2 regions of the Rheinheimera sp. MM224 genome follow, and region 2 is predicted to be linked to the other one. Evidence: predicted binding sites of a transcription regulator. Region 2 holds the regulator's gene; the other holds the start of a gene.
What was found. The regulator sigma-54, encoded in region 2, starts transcription at its own class of promoters, with help from an activator protein. The targets are predictions, from matches to a motif close to TGGCANGNTNCNTGCTT.
Positions count from the first base shown of each region.

Region 1: flgA (flagellar basal body P-ring formation chaperone FlgA) is a predicted target of sigma-54. The motif match lies at 2,264-2,280, and genes of this name have one in related genera.

Region 1 covers NZ_OX352320.1:1,538,119-1,542,333, reverse strand. The annotation lists gene flgB (flagellar basal body rod protein FlgB) at 1-381, opposite strand, end outside; gene OM978_RS07420 (CheR family methyltransferase) at 444-1,283, opposite strand; gene OM978_RS07415 (chemotaxis protein CheV) at 1,291-2,220, opposite strand; gene flgA (flagellar basal body P-ring formation chaperone FlgA) at 2,373-3,068, shown strand; gene flgM (flagellar biosynthesis anti-sigma factor FlgM) at 3,145-3,486, shown strand; gene OM978_RS07400 (flagellar protein FlgN) at 3,483-3,917, shown strand; gene OM978_RS07395 (LPP20 family lipoprotein) at 3,987-4,215, opposite strand, start outside.
Region 2 covers NZ_OX352320.1:493,594-497,808, forward strand. The annotation lists gene rapZ (RNase adapter RapZ) at 1-163, opposite strand, end outside; gene ptsN (PTS IIA-like nitrogen regulatory protein PtsN) at 160-615, opposite strand; gene hpf (ribosome hibernation promoting factor) at 641-928, opposite strand; gene OM978_RS02400 (RNA polymerase factor sigma-54) at 954-2,405, opposite strand; gene lptB (LPS export ABC transporter ATP-binding protein) at 2,495-3,217, opposite strand; gene lptA (lipopolysaccharide transport periplasmic protein LptA) at 3,217-3,711, opposite strand; gene lptC (LPS export ABC transporter periplasmic protein LptC) at 3,701-4,215, opposite strand, start outside.

The DNA of each region.
Region 1 (4,215 bases), 1.0 Mb from region 2:
GGCTTTTTTCAGGCCGCTAATACGACTGTTCAGAAAATTCAGCGTTGTTTGATACTCCATGCTATTGCGTGTAAAAGCATTTCGCTCTTCGTGAATGTCAACAGTGTTGCCATCCCCGGTATCCGGCTGATTAGGAATACGGTATTGAGAGTCAGCATGGCGGGCTGTAGAGATTTCAAAATGCTTAGGATCAGTCCGGCCAAGCGAACCTGATTGGCGCGACTGAGCACCGGCTAATGCAGTTTGAAAATCCATGTCCTTTGCCTTGTAGCCCGGAGTATCAGCATTTGCGATATTTTCGGCCAAGACTTGAGAACGTTTGTCGCGGATCAGTAGTGCATCGGGGTGAAGTCCAAATGCGTTATCGAAGCTGATTGCCATTATTGCCATCCTGTCTTTCAGAGATGGCAAATACTAAGCAAAACTCAGGCCAGAATTTTTGATCAGACTTTTTTGCGGTACACTATGCCTGGATTACAACGCACCATATCAAAGTCGTTGTTCAGGCTGGAAAGGGACTCAGAAGCGCCAAGAAACAAGTAACCACGCGGGTTCAGGGCTTGAGAAAACTGTTTAATTATTTTCATTTTTACTTCAGGTGAAAAGTAAATCAGTACATTACGACAAAAAATAATGTCAAACTTACCAAGCAAGGTATAGCTATCAAGTAAGTTTAAATGACGGAACGAAACGTTTTTTCGAACGGCATCTTTTAGCCGCATCATGCCGTTTCCAGAATCGTCAAAAAATTTACTCCGCCGCTCAGGTGACAAACCGCGGGACAACGCCAAACCATCATATTCAGCACGTTGGCAATGTTCGAGCATAGCATTCGAAATATCAGTGCCTAAAATATGTAGCCCCATAGGAAAGGCTGAAGGCCGGCCCTGCTGGTACTCCAGCCCTGACATAGCAATAGAATAAGGTTCCTGACCAGACGAACTGGCCGCCGACCAAATCTTGACGGTTTTATGATCTTTCTCAAATTCGGGCAGAATTTGCTTTTTTAAAAGCTCATAAGGGTAATTGTCACGAAACCATAAAGTTTCGTTGGTGGTCATCGCATCAATAACAGCGGAACGTAGTTGCCGTTCAAAAGGACTTAAGGTCTTATTTAATAATTCTGACAGCGACGACAAACCAAAGCGCTGCATCAAAGGCGCCAGGCGGCTTTTCACCAGATATTGTTTATTGTCACCCAGCACAATACCACACTGTTGTTCGAGAAAATCCCGAAACAGACGATACTCACTTTCCTGCAGCTCTTTGTTTGCCACTAACATAAAACCTCTAATCAGTATGCAACCATTTCCGCACGGATTCGGCTAATTCATCCGGGTTAAATTTCGCAATGAAATCATCAGCGCCAACTTTCTGCACCATCTGCTGGTTAAATACACCGCTGAGCGAGGTATGTAAAATCACATGCAATGGCTTGAGTCTTGGATCCAGGCGAATTTCTGCGGTCAGGGTGTACCCATCCATTTCCGGCATTTCAATATCAGAAATCAGCAAACCCACTTTGTCAGTGACTGAATTTTGACAAGCCGCTGCAGTTTCCTGCAAGTAGTTAAGCGCTTCACGGCCATTGTTCACCAGATGCATCTGCACCCCTAAGCCTTCCAACGCTCGTTTCACCTGATTCCTCGCAACAGCTGAGTCATCTGCAATCAGAATGAGTCTGTCACCCAAATCTTCACTGATAGTCGAGGTTGCGATATTACTGCTTATAGTAGTAGGTGACGGTGAAATTTCTTCCAGAATTTTTTCAACATCAATAATTTCAACCAGTTCTTTATCTATTTCAGTAATAGCTGTCAGGTAACTCTGTTTACCACCAGTGCCTTTTGGCGGCGGCATGATAGAGGCCCAATTGATATTAATGATGCGCTCGACCGACTGCACTAAAAAACCCTGCACAGAGCGGTTGTATTCCGCGATGATAATAAAGCAGTCTTTGGTGTTTTCTATTGCACGGCCCCCTGTAGCCAGACTCAAATCAATCACAGAGATTGTCTGACCCCGAATGTGGGCGATGCCTCTGACATATTTATTACGTTTGGGAATGGCGGTTAAAGGTGGACATTGCAGTACTTCACGCACTTTAAATACGTTAATACCAAAACGTTGACGACCCTGTAAGCGGAATAATAAAAGCTCCAGTCTGTTCTGCCCCACCAATTGAGTGCGCTGATTGACTGAATCCAGAATACCCGCCATAGAAGACTCCCTTGCCTGAAAGAATTAGTGATCCTAAAAAATCGGGAACGATTCTTGCTTGGTCCACTCTAGGATGAAAAATGACTGAAAATTGACATACTTAAGTATGTTATAACCCTTTGCCGATAAAGCATAGCTGAAACCATATGAAAATGTACGATAAATTTTTGAAGTGCCCTCTGCTCTGTGCTTTCACTGCCAGTGTTTTTCTTGCGGCATTTTCACTACAGGCGGCAAGTTTTAGCCCTGCGCAATTAACCGCAGCAACAATAGAGTGGTTAGGTCAGCAAAAAGAAGTACCGGAAGGTGCTCAAAGTCAGATTTCTACGCTGGACTCACGTCTGGCTCATAAAGAATGCAACGAACCTTTGCAGTTTAGTTTTGCAGGCCCGGTGTACAATCAGGCGACTGTACAAATTCGCTGTCAAAGCCCACAACCCTGGCAGCTTTATGTATCAGCACGCTTTACTCAGCAAACAGACGCGACGCTTAGTGTGCGAAATATAGCTTTAGGTTCTTTAATCACTGCCGATATGTTAACGCTGGGGCAAGCCGACCTGCGCTTAGCTCGTGGCTCTTTAGTGAAAAACCCAGCTTCCGTTATAGGAGCCCGGGTAAAAAGGAGCCTCTCTGCAGGACAAGTTGTGACATTGCAGGATCTTTGTCTTGTATGTAAAGGCGATATAGTTACAATTAGTGGTTTGAATAGTGGCCTTGAAGTAAGAACTGTCGGTATAGCACAAATGGATGGCATTCTGGGTGACCAGATCCGCGTGACGAACAGACAGTCCAACAGAACCGTAGTAGCAGAAGTCGTTGCGGTGAAAAAAGTTGCAATAAAATTTTAAATAATGTCTAAAGTTTTATCAGTCGCTGCCGTTATACAAAGTAAGGGATCCGAAACCGGATTAAGAGGGTAGAAAAATGGCGATTAATGTAAATACAGGCCTGCCAGTCACTCAACAAGTGAAAGCTGACAAAGCCGAGCAACAAAACGTTCAAAAACAGCAAGTTGCTCAGCAACAGGCCGTTCAGCAGCAAAGCACTACAGGCACAGCTGCACAAAAACAGGATTCAGTCTCGCTGACTTCTCAGGCACAGCAATTCAGCAAAGCCCAGGAAAAAGCGAAAGCCAGTTCAGGTGTTGATCAAGAGAAAGTTGATAAGATCAAACAAGAGATTTCTGAAGGCAAATACAAAGTGAATGTAGAACAACTGGCACGTCGTATTGTCCAGTTCGAAGGCGAGTTTTTCAGTAAAAAATGAGTAGCGCCCACTCTTCTATCCTCACCCTGTTAAATGAACAAGAGCAGCACCTTGATGTGTTGCTCTTGTTGCTTCATAACGAACTGGACGCCATCCGGACCCGTGATGTTGAAGCATTGAAAAGCAATACCGATGAAAAAATCCAAATCCTTGATTTAGTTCAGGCGACAGACGTGCAATTAACTGCCTCGCCAGAACTCGACGCGGTCAAACAGCAAGACTGGTTTAAAGACCATTTGCAACGCCTCGAAGAAAAACTGGCACAGTGTAAATTCCAAAATCAGGTAAACAGCCAAAGCGTAGAGCAAAGCCAATTGGTGATCGAACGTTTTAAAACTGAGTTGTTGCAAAGCCGTGGCCGCGCCGGTTTAACCTATACTAATAAAGGCAAAGCAGCTCAAGTCGATAAAGGCCCGGGCATTAAAGCCTGATCTGTTTATCCAGCACATAAAAAAACCGTCATCTGACGGTTTTTTTTATGTGGCGCAGGGCTGATGTTATCAGTAGTACTTCACATTTTTTATCCGGCGGGCTGGCTGGCTATTTAAATACAAGTCATACACCTGCTTAAAATCCAGCTCGAGTTCAGTGGCATACACATCACCCACAGGATAAGTTTTCACCACGCGGGCGCCACGAATAATACCGCTTACCGACGAGCTTAACTGGTCGTTGCCTACCATCATTTGCTGCATATTGGCCTTGGCGTCAATTCTTTGGCCATAAACT
Region 2 (4,215 bases):
TACTGACGGCGACCCGTTCATATTGACCCATCACCGCATTGGCTAAAGTCGGCAGTAAATTAACCGGGATGTTATCTACACAATAATAACCAAGGTCTTCCATGACGCGCAGGGCAACAGATTTGCCCGAACCCGATCGACCACTGACGACCAGTAACTTCATTTTGCCATCACCTGTTCAGCTCCAACCATCAGCAACTGGTATAAATCGTGGCTGCTGGCACTGTGGCGGATTTTCTTGGTGAAGTCTTTCTGGCTGAGCATACGTGCTATGCCGGACAGGGTAGATAAATGCGTCTGGCATTGATTTTCCGGGATCAGGATGGCACAAAAAATATCCACGGCCTGGTTATCAATAGCATCAAATTGTATCGGATCTTTGCTGACCACAAACACCAGCAGGGGGGTGGTGACTGTTTTCAGTTTGCCATGAGGAATAGCAATACCGCCGCCAATACCTGTGGAACCGAGTTTCTCACGGCTCATCAGGGCTTCGAGTATGTTGTACTCAGGAACTTCCGGTAAACGCTGATGTGCCAGTTCAGCTATGTATTCCAGAATGCGTTTTTTACTATTAAAAAGGACCGCACTCTTGGTGCAGTCCTCCGATAACATTGAGCTCAGGTTCATAGTTTCAGAATCAATGACGAGAAATTTTCTCTTTATGTTTAATAACTTGGCGATCCAGTTTGTCAATCAGCTGGTCTATCGCAGCGTACATATTTTCGTCTTCCGATACAGCGAATACTTCACCTCCGTTGAGGTGTATCTTAGCCTCTGCAATCTGCTTCAATTTTTCCACGTTCAGCACTACATGTACATTATTAATATGATCAAAATGACGTTCAAGTTTGGAAAATTTGCTATCGACGTACTCTCTCAGTGCTTCAGTGATTTCTACATGACGACCAGTTAAGTTGATTTGCATAGACTCTTCCTTCTTAGTAGAGCTGTTAAAGCAAGCTCTTGCGCTGATTAGACGGTGGAATAAACAAGGCTTCACGATACTTGGCAATGGTCCGCCGTGCGACATTAATCCCTTGTTCTGACAGTATTTCTGCCATCCTGCTATCACTTAAAGGTTTGGCAGGATTTTCCGCCGCCACCAATTTTTTTATAAAGGCGCGGATCGCGGTGGATGAACATTCACCGCCACTCTCTGTACTTACATGACTGGAGAAAAAGAACTTAAGTTCAAATATTCCTCTGGGAGTGTGCATATATTTTTGTGTGGTCACTCGGGAAATTGTTGATTCATGCATTCCCACCATTTCAGCGACATCGTTTAACACCATGGGTTTCATGGCTTCTTCACCGTGCTCAAAAAAGGCCTGTTGCTGCTGTACTATGCAGTTGGCCACTTTCAATAAAGTTTCGTTGCGGCTTTCCAGGCTCTTTAAAAACCACTTGGCTTCCTGCAAGTGAGAACGAATAAACTGGCCATCGGATGCGTTACGGGCATTACGTGACATGGCGGCATATTGCTCGTTAATTCTGATCTTTGGCATTGCATCAGGATTTAACTCAACCATCCAGCGTCCTTTGATTTTAGCGACCGACACATCCGGGATCACATAGGACTGCTCTTGTCGAATCACATCTGCCCCTGGTCGTGGGTTCAGGCTGTGAATAAGCCGCATCACTTCTTTTAAGTCGTCTTCTTTGAGTTTAGTCACACGCATCAGAGAACGGAAATCTCTGTTGGCTAAAAAGTCAGTATATTCTTTAATAATATGCCTTGTTTCAGCCAGATAGGGAGTTTTAGGGTCAAATTGGCGTAACTGCACCAATAAGCACTCCTGAATAGTGCGTGCACCTACACCTACAGGGTCGAATAACTGAATACGTTTGATCACAGCTTCAACTTCATCGGCTTCTACATCGGGCATGCCAAGAGATTCCAGAATTTCTTCTGCGTCTATGGTCAGCAAACCATTTTCGTCTATAGCTTCGATAATGATTTCAGCAATGGTACGGTCTGTGTCTGAGAAAGGGGTCAGCTGCATTTGCCAACGTAAATAATCTTGTAGTGTTTCGCTGGTTTCACCCTGAAATACAGTGTCTTCATCGCCATTGAAGTTATTGGCACCGGCTACAGGAGCTGCGCTGACTAAATCATCCCAATGGTTGTCCAGCGGTAAGTCTTCTTTGATATTTTGCTCGGACATTGCTTCGCTGCTGTCCTTTACCTCGGGTTCGTAATGCTCATCATGGCTGCTGTCGTAGTCGGGGGCGTCAAACTCGGCACCGTGATTTAAGTCTTTAGAGGACGGTTCCTGAAACACTGCATAGTCATCTTCAGCTTCCAGCAATGGATTGGCATCCAGTGCTTCCTGAATTTCCTGTTGCAGTTCAATAGTAGACAATTGCAGCAGTTTAATTGCTTGCTGCAATTGCGGAGTCATTGTGAGCTGCTGACCAAGACGAAGTTGCAGAGACGGTTTCATGTACTTCTTATTTTCTCCAAACAACCCTATTCGGATGTTGTTTTAAACTATAACCTGAATTGCTCACCAAGGTAGACATCACGGACTTGTTGGTTTGCTAAAACCTCAGCCGGGGTACCTGCAGCAATCAGTTCTCCATGACTTACAATATAGGCAATTTCACAGACATCAAGGGTTTCGCGCACATTGTGGTCGGTGATCAGCACGCCTATGCCTCGTTGGCACAGATGCTGAATGATTTTTTTAATATCTAACACTGAAATAGGATCAACACCAGCAAAAGGTTCATCTAACAGGATAAATGCCGGATCTGCAGCCAGTGCTCTGGCTATTTCCACCCTGCGACGTTCACCACCGGATAAACTCATGCCAAGGCTATTCCGGATATGGCCAATATGGAATTCGTCCAGCAGCGCATCGGCTTTCTCTTCACGCTGCTCTTCGGTTAAATCTTTGCGATGCTGCAAAATGGCCAGCAGGTTGTCGTACACCGTCAGTTTGCGGAATATCGAGCTTTCCTGCGGTAGATAGCCAATACCAGAGCGGGCGCGGGCATGGATAGGATCAAAGGTGATCTCTTTGCCATCCAGCGTGATTTGGCCTTTATCGGACGGCACTAAGCCAACAATCATATAAAAAGTCGTGGTTTTTCCTGCGCCGTTTGGGCCCAATAAACCTACGATCTGACCGGCATTCACTTCCAGGCTAACGTCTTTGACCACCTGACGGCCTTTATAACTTTTGGCCAGATGGGACGCGACTAACTTCATTATTCTTTTCCTTCCTGGCTGAATACAGTGGTGACTCGTTCGGTTTTTTTACCGTCAGATTCAGCTTCCAGCTCTTGTTTTTCCAGGTTGTATTTAATCACTGCGCCTTGCACCATACTGCCATTTTGACTGAGTTCAGCGCTACCCGTCAGTACCAGCGTGCCATTGGCTACGTCATAACGGATTTCATTGGCACTGGCTTTAATGGGCTTATCACCATCAAGCATTTGCGAATAGGTGGCAGGTTGGCCTGAGGCGATAAATACTTCTTTGCCTTTGCCTGCGCTGGCAATGACTTCGAGTTTATCGGCTTCAATTAATAAGCTACCTTGCTCAACTTTGACGTTATCGACAAAGGTCATCATCTTGTCTTTAATCGAGCCAAACTGGCGGTCAGAACCAACCTGAATTTCTTTTTTGAAATCATCAGGGCCAGCCAGACAAAAACCGCTGAATGTGACGAGAACGCTGAGTAAAATAATGTTACTTTTCATTGTAATAAACCGTTTTAGTGTGCTGTTTCAGCTCTATATTCTGTGCGTTCAAATCCGCCAGCATACCTTGGCCCGTGATTTGAAAACCTAATCCAAAAATTCGCACCTGTTCGTTTGATTGCAGCGTATTATTGTTAAATAGCAGCTCAACTGCATTGGTTTCTATTCGGGTAAAAAGTGGATCTGTCGACATATTACGCAGCTCCACTCTGTGTTCTAGAATGAGTTTATCATCAGGATAAAGCACTGCCTGCTCGCTTGTCACTTGCCATAATGGCACTTTTTCCTGATAAATGGTGTAGATAGGGAAATCAAACTGCAAAAAACCAAAACGTTCGAAGTGTTCCATCCGCTGAGCTCGGATTAAATCCGACAAATGACCTTCTTTATCGTAAATCATCCGGGTCAGGTCCTGGGCTACATAGTCAGGCTGGTTGTCCTGATTCGCTGGGGTAGCATTTTGTTCCTGATCCAGTAGTTGCCAGCTGTAAAAACCAGCGGCAG